DNA from 3 places in the Lactiplantibacillus sp. C232 genome. Region 3 is predicted to be linked to each of the others. Evidence: predicted binding sites of a transcription regulator. Region 3 holds the regulator's gene; each other region holds the start of a gene.

Region 1 (3,287 bases), on a different contig from region 3:
GTTACCTAACCCACCAACTGAAGATGGCGTGTTAACTAAGATCCGGCAAGCTGGCATTTGTAAGCCAAATTCTTTGACCAATGCATCATCGGTCGTATGAATCCCAGCAGTATGGCCTAAGCCACCATAGTGAAGTAATTCATTAGCCCGTTTGAACGCCGCTTCATGCGAATCCGCTTTGTAAACGGTCAGAACTGGTGATAATTTTTCGCCGGATAATGGGTACTTGATACCGACACCATTAATCTCCGCAATCAAGACCCGGCAGTCCTTAGCGACATCTTTCAAGCCAGCCATTTGTGCGATTTGATAAGCTGTTTTACCAGCAACTGGACCACGAACTGTGTGCCGGTTAGGATCAATGACAGCATCACTCAAGGCTTGCACATCTTTAGGTTTAACGTAGTAGCAACCCAAACGAATAAATTCAGCTTTAACTTCAGCATAAATTTCCTTGTCGATAATGGCACTATTTTCAGAAGCACAAATCATCCCATTATCAAACGTCTTCGATAAAACAATGTCGTTAACCGCCTGCTTAATGTCAGCTGTTTTTTCAACATAAGTTGGGCCGTTACCAGGACCAACACCCAGTGCTGGTTTACCTGATGAGTAAGCGGCTGTCACCATACTTGGACCACCGGTAGCCAAGATCGTCGCAACATCCGTATGGTGCATCAAGGCGTCGGTTGCTTCAATGCTTGGGTGTTCGATGTATAAAACAGCATCAGCTGGACCACCAGCAGCTTTAATCGCTTCCCGCATCACATCAGCAGCCGCAGAACTACATTTCTGAGCTTGAGGATGGAAACCAAAGACGATCGTGTTACGCCCCTTTAATGAGATCAACGTCTTGAAAACCGTTGTTGAAGTTGGATTCGTTACGGGTGTAACCCCGGCTACGATACCAACTGGTTCAGCAATTTCCATTAGTTGCTCTTCATCGTCTTCTTTAATGACGCCGACTGTCTTATCATGGCGCATGCTGTTCCAGATATATTCGCTGGCGTAGATGTTCTTAATCGCCTTATCTTCAACAACACCCCGACCGGTTTCCTCAACCGCCAACTTGGCTAACTTCATATGATTGTCCAGTGCGGCAACCGCAACCTTTTCACATAAATCATCGATTTGTGCTTGGGTATATGACTTCAAAACAGCTAATGCTTTCTTAGAACGTTGAACTAATTGATCAACTTCGTCAGTAACTTTGCTTGTTTGATTTTTTTCTGTCTTAATCATGAAGTGCTTCCTCCGTTCAATTCCTTTGTGAATTAATTTACAAACTTTATTATAGCCATCCTTGCTCATAATGCAACAAGAATTTGAAAAATTATTTAATATCATCCAAACAGTACACTTATAAACTCATGTTTAGCAGTATTTATAGCCAATAAAAAAATTCAATTGTTAAGTTCATTAATGAACAATAGCAGTCAAAAACAACCGCAAGCTCCTCATTAGCCATGATGAGCTTGCGGTTGTTAAAATTTCATCAGCTTGGATCTTAATCCCTGTCCCGAGTCTTGATTACCGAACAACGATAACTGAAATAGGTGCTTTTCGGGCCAAACGCGGACCAATTGCCCCAGCAATCTTAGAATGTGGAAATTCAGTATCGGCACCGGTCACTAATAGATCTGGTTTAAATTCTGGAATAACTTGCTCTAAAATGACGTCATCCACATCACCGCCTTCATAGACAAGCGGCTCTACTTGATTAACGCCTCGTTGTTCAGCAAGCTGAACATACTCAGCAACAACATCTTCAACGTGTTTCCGTTTAGCTTGGATCTTCGACGGTGTTAATGAATCAAAGATATTGATATCTTCGCTTTCCAGCACCGAACAAATTCCTAACGGAACATCATAGTCGTGGGCCAAAGTCGTTGCGTATCGAAACGCACGTTCTGAAGAGGTATTATCGTCCTCATCAACGGTCAGTAAAATTCGCCGATAGACAAGTGGCTCTTGCATTTTTTGATTTTCCATAGTTAATCTCCTCATTGAAGTGAATTGATATTGACCACTGCCATTATACCAGTTTCAGAATTCAAACGGCACCATTTCTCACACGCATATAATCATAAGCTGATTTCCTTCAAACGCCGCTCTAAATAATTAAGGGTAGCTTTTAACGCTATGATTCCAGCCACCAGTTAGAGTGGCAGCACTCTCCCCATTACTCCGGTAAGGCTTTCAACGTCTGCTTCAACCAATTCACATAGTAGTCTTCTCGTCCGATCGCATGTTGTAAGATCAAATAGTGACCATAATGTTGCTTAGCAGCTTTAGCTTGCGGGAAAACGGTCGCCAATCGCTGTTGTAAGTGTGCTAACTTAGCTGTGTGCAGGGTGAGCTGTTCCTGTAACATCGCTAGTAGGCGTGGATCACGATCCGTTTGAATAAAGTATAGTTTTAAAATAAATTCATCTTTCGTAGCGGTTAAGTCTGGTGTACCGACACTGATCCACTCATGTAACAGCTGCCGACCAGTTGCGGTGATGTGGTAGAGTTTCTTTTCAAGTTTTTCGCCACTGACCGTAATTTCATGCGTGACGTAACCTTGTTCTTCTAGTCGTTTCAATTGCGGATAAATTTGACTATGTTGAGCTTGCCAGAATTCACCGATCTCGTCATCAAAGGCTTTAGTTAGATCATAGCCCGTTAATGGTTGCTGGTTTAATAACCCTAGAATAATAAATTGTAACTTGTTTTTTTGCGCCATTGGAAATTCCTCCTTGACGATTCCTTGATAACAGTATACACTAACCTTGTTGTTTAAAACATGTAATAAATTACATGATTAAAATGACATATTAGACATAAGGAAGGTAATTCTAATGACAAAAACTTTTAAAACACTTGATGACTTTCTCGGCACACACTTTATCTACACTTATGATAACGGCTGGGAATACGAGTGGTACGCCAAGAACGACCACACCGTTGATTACCGAATCCACGGTGGGATGGTTGCCGGTCGTTGGGTCACTGATCAAAAAGCTGACATCGTCATGTTGACCGAAGGCATTTACAAAATTTCTTGGACTGAACCAACTGGGACTGACGTTGCACTAGACTTCATGCCCAATGAGAAGAAACTACACGGTACGATTTTCTTCCCAAAGTGGGTTGAAGAACACCCTGAAATTACGGTCACTTACCAAAACGAACACATCGATTTAATGGAACAGTCTCGTGAAAAGTATGCCACTTATCCAAAACTAGTTGTACCCGAATTTGCCAATATTACTTACATGGGCGACGCCGGCCAAAACAATGAA
Region 2 (3,287 bases), on a different contig from region 3:
CATGATTAAAGCGTTTGCTTCGATTGGTGAATTATTATTACCTATTATCGTGGCTGGACTAGATCATTTTCAACTATGGTATGGTTGGGCATTTTTATTGTGTGTGTGTTTAATGGTAGTTAACTTTAGCTTTTTACGTCAGCGAACTTTTCCAAGACTAACAACTAATCGAGTAACAATGCCTAATAAAAAGCAGAACACTCTGCAAAAGCATATACCACTAACGCCAAAGAAAATTATCCTTGGATGTGTTCTGACGGTTTTTGGATATATCTCAATGGCAACTTTTTATTTAGTGAGCCAATGGTTGACAAAGTATGGCAGTGACGTGATTCATTTGAATTTAGTACACGCTCGCATGTTAGTCAGCGTCTATAGCGTTGGTTCTATTTTAGGCGTGATTGTAACTGCTTTACTAGTTGAGCGGATTATTAAGCCGGTTTGGTTTATGCTGTTTGATACGGTGGTATCGTTGTTAGCACTGGTAGCTTTAACGCTAATCCCAACGTGGTGGGTAGCTTTAATCAGTTCGTTTGTGATTGGATGCTCAGCTGCAGGCGGTGTTATGCAATTAGGATTAACCGTTATGAGTAATACGTTTCCCCGCGCTAAGGGCCGTATTACAGGAATTTATTATACTGCGAGTGGATTAGCTTCATTTACGATTCCGGTATTTACCGCTTGGATTTCACAGATTGGTATTTATGAAATTATGTGGTTTGACGTATTAATTGCTGGAATTGGTGTTCTTTGCAGTATTGTAGTTCTTACCCTATCGCGAGAAAAGAAGACAATTGTTGCTTAGTAAAAAATCTCTCAGGTCTATAACACGCATTATCACTAGTCTGGCGATAATGCATGTTGCAAACCCGAGAGTTTTTTGTCCTAAATTAAACGTTCCTGTTGTGTGTAATGTTGCCAACAGTAACTGCGACTGAATTCTTCAAATCGACTAACTGAAGGTGTAACAAAATGATTACGTTTGCTGATGAGGTATATTTGGTGACGTAGTGGCTGATCGGCTAAGTGCTTCAACGTTATGCTGGTCTGGTCTAAAAGCGGTAAGTATGGCATCAAAGCAACGCCAAAATTATAGCTCACAAAGCCAGCCATGGTATGGTCCTCCTCGACTTCGTAAACGATTTTTGGTTTCACATGCGCCTGCCTTAGAATTCGATCAATCAAAGGACGTAAACCACTATTATGTGAGAAAAATATCATGGGATATGGTTCCAAGTCTTTAACGAATAATTCTTCTTGTTTGGCTAACGCGTGGTGGCTAGGGACAGCCGCCACAATTTCTTGTTGAACCAATGGAATAAAATCAAACAAGGTATTAGTGGGTTGCTCGCCAAGGCGTTCGACACTTGAGGCTAACACTAAATCAAACTTTTCATCAGCAAGTTCTTGGAGTAATTCAGTTGAGTTTCCTTGACCGAGTTCAAATGTAATTGCATGATTTTTATCATCTGTATGGAACTTAGTGATTAGTTCGGGGACTAGCTGCTGTCCAAGTGTATAAGTAAACCCCAATTTAACATGTCCTTTGTCAGGATCCATTAATTGCTGAACGAGTTCATTGCCTTGTGATAAATCGCTTAAACTTGCCGTAATATATTTTAAATACACGGAACCAATCGGTGTTAAACGAATATTACGACCATCTGGTTCAAATAAAGGGACCCCCAATTCACTTTCTAACTTTTTAATGGCATAGCTCAATGAAGGTTGTGAGATACCAAGGTTTTCAGCCGCTTTTGCCATATGTTGTGTCCGTGCTAATTCTTTAAAAAATTCTAAGTGTCTTAGATTCAATCTACATGATACCCCTTTCATTCATAAAAGAATTTAATCGATTTAGCAACTGTTCTATATTTATTATATTAAAGCATTTTGTTAAGATGACAAGTGAATTGAGTAACAAATATTAAAAATATAAATTTATAGGAGTGGATTAACATGACTGAACGCATTGATGGACACACATTATTAATTGGATTGATGGCATATCCGATTCGGCATTCAATGTCACCAACGATGCACAATAATGCATTTGCTAAATTAGGACTGAACTATGCATATCTAGCATTCGAAATCGATAACAAAAAGCTACCTTCAGCAATTGAATCGATTCGGACGTTAGATATGCGGGGTTCTAATGTTTCAATGCCTAATAAGCAGAAGGTTTTGCCACTGCTAGACAAATTAGACCCAGCTGCTGAGATGTGTGGTGCGGTCAACACTATTGTTAATGATGATGGAATTTTAACCGGTTACACGACTGATGGTATTGGTTTTATGAAGTCTCTGGACGATGAAGGAATTAATATTCGTGGTCATAAGATGACGTTAGCAGGTGCCGGTGGTGCTGGGACTGCAATTGCTGTTCAAGCAGCTTTGGACGGAGTTAGTGAAATGTCAATCTTTAACTTACATGATGCAGAGTGGGAAAATGCTAAACATAACGTTGATTTGATCAACGAGCGGACTTCCTGCCATGCTACTTTACACGAATTAGAAGATCGTGATGATTTTAAGAAGGAAATTCAAGATTCTTATATTTATACTGATGCTACTGGTGTTGGTATGAAGCCATTAGAAGATAAGACTTTAGTTGATGATCCAAGTTGGTTACGTAAGGATCTGATTGTATTCGACACCGTATACGCACCACGGACAACTAAGTTAATGAAGGTTGCCCAAGAAGCTGGCGTTGAACATGTCTTCAATGGTTTGGGTATGATGCTCGAACAAGGTGCTGCTGCTTTTAAGCTCTGGACTGGTGAAGATATGCCGGTTGATTATATTCGCCATATTTTATTTGATGAAGACGCTGCAGCACAAAAATAGACGGGGGTTGCCATGAAAAATAAATATATGCCGACAGCCATTAGCTTATATTTAAACTATTTTATTCATGGGATTGGGGTTATTATTTTAGCCCAAAACATGGAAGCTTTGGCTCAACACTGGCAGACGACTACAGGTGGTGTTGCCGTGGTAATTTCATCACTTGGAATTGGTCGTTTGATTGTTTTGTTAGTTTCTGGATTTCTATCAGATAAGTTTGGCCGTAAACCATTCGTGGTTCTTGGTGTTGTTACGTACTTGCTCTTCTTTGCTGGTATTCTATTAAGCCCTTCAATTACGGTGGCTTATGTTTTTGGGATACTTGCTGGGATAGCGAACTCATTCCTTGATTCTGGGACTTATCCGGCATTAATGGAAATGTTTCCAGATTCAAAAGGAACTGCGAACGTTATTATCAAGGCCTTCATTTCTGTTGG
Region 3 (3,287 bases):
CGATTAGCAGCGCACCAGAGTAAGACTGGAGATAGCTTTCCAACCAAGTAAGAGTTTCGACGTCCAAGTGGTTCGTCGGTTCGTCAAGGATAAGCAAGTCCCGTTTTTCAAGTAACAACTTGGCCAAGGCCAACTGGGTCTTTTGTCCACCGGATAGTGCCGTCACCGACTTATCGTACACATCGGCGTCGAATTGGAAGCCGTGCAACACGCCCCGAATCTCAGCTTGGTAGCCGTACCCGTTTTTTTGTTGAAATCCAGTTTGAATCTGATCATAGGTTTTCAGGGTCTGTTGATAAGCCTGCTCATCATTCATGATTGCGGGGTCGCTCAATTGATTTTCGAGCTGGTGCATCCGTTTTTCGATGGCATGTAACTCAGCAAAGACACTACTCATTTCTTCCCAAATCGTATTGTTACTATCCAGTCCTTGGTCTTGCGCCAAGTAACCGATTGTTAAGCCCTTGCGCATTGAAATCTGGCCTTCGTCCGGTACCGTTTCGCCGGCAATCATTTTAAGTAAGGTTGATTTTCCGGCCCCGTTTCGACCGACGAGGGCCACCCGAGCGTGTTCTTGAATATCCATTTGTACGTTATCGAACAAGACATCGGCGCCAAAACGCCGCATAACTTGCTGTACTTGTAGTAAAATCACGCTTTATTAAGCTCCTTTCACATTTAATTCGTGACATAATTGTAGCATATTGTAACGGCCTGACCCAATTATTCGGAATAATAAGTAATTATTATTTCACAAAGTCACGCGTTATGCTAGAATAGTGTCAGCAAATTCACAAACTTTTAATTAGGAGGACACGTCCGAATGGCAGAAACAAAAATTCCACGGGCAACGGCAAAACGGTTACCGATTTATTACCGCTATTTAAATATCTTGCTAGATGCAGATAAGAAGCGGGTCTCATCGACCGAGTTGTCCGAGGCGGTTAAAGTAGATTCAGCAACGATTCGGCGAGATTTCTCGTATTTTGGGGCGCTCGGCAAACGAGGGTATGGATACGATGTTGAAACGTTACTTGCATTTTTCAAAAAGATTTTAAATCAAGACACCTTAACGAATGTTGCTTTAATTGGGGTCGGTAATTTGGGCCACGCCCTACTGAACTTTAATTTTCACAAAAACAGTAATGTCCGCATTTCAGCAGCATTTGATGTCAACGAGGCGATTGCCAATACAGTCCAAAGTGGGGTTCCAGTGTACCCAATGACGGAGCTCAAAAAGCAATTGATCGAACAACAGATTGAGATTGCTATCTTAACGGTGCCAACCACGGTTGTTCAGAAAATTACCGATGACTTGGTTGATGCAAACGTCAAAGGAATCATGAACTTTACGCCGTTACGAATCTCCGTTCCTGAGACAGTACGGGTTCAGAACGTTGATTTGACCAACGAATTACAAACATTGATCTACTTCATTGAACATTACGGTCAGCAATTAGGTGACAATGGTAATGACGATGAAAATGAGACTGAAGATTAATAACTCGCTTTATCTTTGAAATTAAATGGCTATAAAAAGGCTTCTCTGAATTATTCAGGGAAGCTTTTTTAACATACTTAGATCACGAATCATTGATTGTAACGTATAAATATTCGGTGAAAATTAACGTTGAAACGCTAGGTTAGCGCTACCTAGTAATGATACTAGTGCAGTAAGCCTAATAACGTGGGTAACACAACCGATGCGTTCATTAGGATGTGGGCCGTCATCGATGTTTGAATCCGACCGGTGTGCTGGTATAACCAGCAGAATAATAACCCGATAAAGGCATAGAGGATAAAGTGACCATCCGCATGTGCAAAGCTAAATAACACACTAGAAATCAAGGCCGCCCCAATCTGACCAGTAACCGCACTTAGATTGCCAAAGATAACTTTGCGGAAGACGATTTCTTCCATAATCGGGGCACCGACAATGATGGCTAAGAAGAAAGCGGGATATTGTTGCCCAACAGTTAAGAGGGTGGTCGTGTTGGTTGACGCTGTTGACTGTCCCAGTAAAGCCGTCATTTTTAAAATGATGACTTGACCAATGATGACTAGGACAAGACCGATCAATCCCCAGATGAACGTCATGAACCAGTTACTTGGTTGTTTTTCAACAACGTTTTTTGTCCGCATGCGACTCGCCAACCAGATGAGTAGGATTGCACCGACTAAGTAGTCGACCGTTTGAATCACGAATACTTGGGCCCCTAGCTGATGGAAAGCAGTCACAAGGACGCTCGGTAGTGCGTAAATAATAAAGTAGATGATAAGAATAAAGATTGATTGGCGGCGATTAACCATCAAGTCACGTCCTTTTAAAAGTTTGATTTAAGATTTATTGATACTTCAATAGTATTCATTATAGTCGATTTGACATTCTTTGACTAATAATTGACAAATCACTTGCAATCTTGAATTAAAATGATATAGTTGACAATGTAATTAGCACTTGAGGTTGAGGAGTGCTAAAAAAGAATAAATGGAGGGATTCACGTGTTAAAACCATTAGGAGATCGCGTTATCTTGCAACAACAAGAAGAAGAAGAACAAACAATTGGCGGTATTGTCATTGCCAATAACGCTAAGGAAAAGCCCCAAAGCGGTAAGGTTGTTGCCGTCAATGACGGTCGTGTTTTAGATAACGGGACAAAAGTTGACCCCAGCGTGAAGGTCGGCGATCAAGTATTATTCGATAAGTATGCCGGTACCGAAGTCAAGTATCAAGGTGCTAAGTATTTGGTATTGCACGAAAAAGATATCGTTGCAATCGAAGACTAATCCATTTAAATTGCGCAACTTAAAATAAATTAAATTCATGAGGTGAATAGAGATAATGGCTAAAGAATTAAAGTTCTCTGAAGATGCACGTTCAGCGATGCTAAAAGGTGTCGATCAATTAGCTGACACAGTTAAGTCAACGTTAGGTCCTAAGGGTCGCAACGTTGTTTTGGAACAATCATATGGTTCACCAACAATTACTAATGATGGTGTAACGATTGCTAAGGCGATCGAATTAGACGATCATTTCGAAAACATGGGTGCTAAGTTAGTTTCTGAAGTTGCTTCAAAGACTAATGACATCGCTGGTGATGGGACGACTACTGCAACGGTCTTAACACAATCAATCGTTAATGAAGGTATGAAGAACGTTACGGCCGGTGCTAACCCTGTTGGCATTCGTCGTGGGATTGAAGAAGCTACTAAGACGGCGGTTGACTCATTACACGCTATGGCACACGAAGTTAAGACGCAAGAAGATATTGCGCAAATCGCTTCTG

The links. Region 3 encodes Rex, which represses fermentation and respiration genes when NADH is low (regulators of the CRP and FNR family bind a similar motif). Its sites were predicted from a motif close to TTGTGAANTANTTCACAA; they were not measured.
Region 1: the regulator Rex is predicted to act here: its motif matches at 1,268-1,285, upstream of adhE (bifunctional acetaldehyde-CoA/alcohol dehydrogenase).
Region 2: the regulator Rex is predicted to act here: its motif matches at 1,907-1,924, upstream of MZO41_RS04585 (shikimate dehydrogenase).

Annotation. Positions count from the first base shown of each region.
Region 1 is NZ_JAMSKZ010000002.1:41,469-44,755, forward strand. Features, by position in the region: gene adhE (bifunctional acetaldehyde-CoA/alcohol dehydrogenase) at 1-1,242, opposite strand, end outside; gene MZO41_RS02495 (universal stress protein) at 1,531-1,992, opposite strand; gene MZO41_RS02500 (PadR family transcriptional regulator) at 2,183-2,728, opposite strand; gene MZO41_RS02505 (phenolic acid decarboxylase) at 2,844-3,287, shown strand, end outside.
Region 2 is NZ_JAMSKZ010000003.1:111,396-114,682, forward strand. Features, by position in the region: gene MZO41_RS04575 (MFS transporter) at 1-805, shown strand, start outside; gene MZO41_RS04580 (LysR family transcriptional regulator) at 886-1,815, opposite strand; gene MZO41_RS04585 (shikimate dehydrogenase) at 1,960-2,850, shown strand; gene MZO41_RS04590 (MFS transporter) at 2,863-3,287, shown strand, end outside.
Region 3 is NZ_JAMSKZ010000006.1:62,793-66,079, forward strand. Features, by position in the region: gene MZO41_RS07530 (ABC-F family ATP-binding cassette domain-containing protein) at 1-655, opposite strand, end outside; gene MZO41_RS07535 (redox-sensing transcriptional repressor Rex) at 824-1,501, shown strand; gene MZO41_RS07540 (CPBP family intramembrane glutamic endopeptidase) at 1,666-2,310, opposite strand; gene groES (co-chaperone GroES) at 2,503-2,787, shown strand; gene groL (chaperonin GroEL) at 2,843-3,287, shown strand, end outside.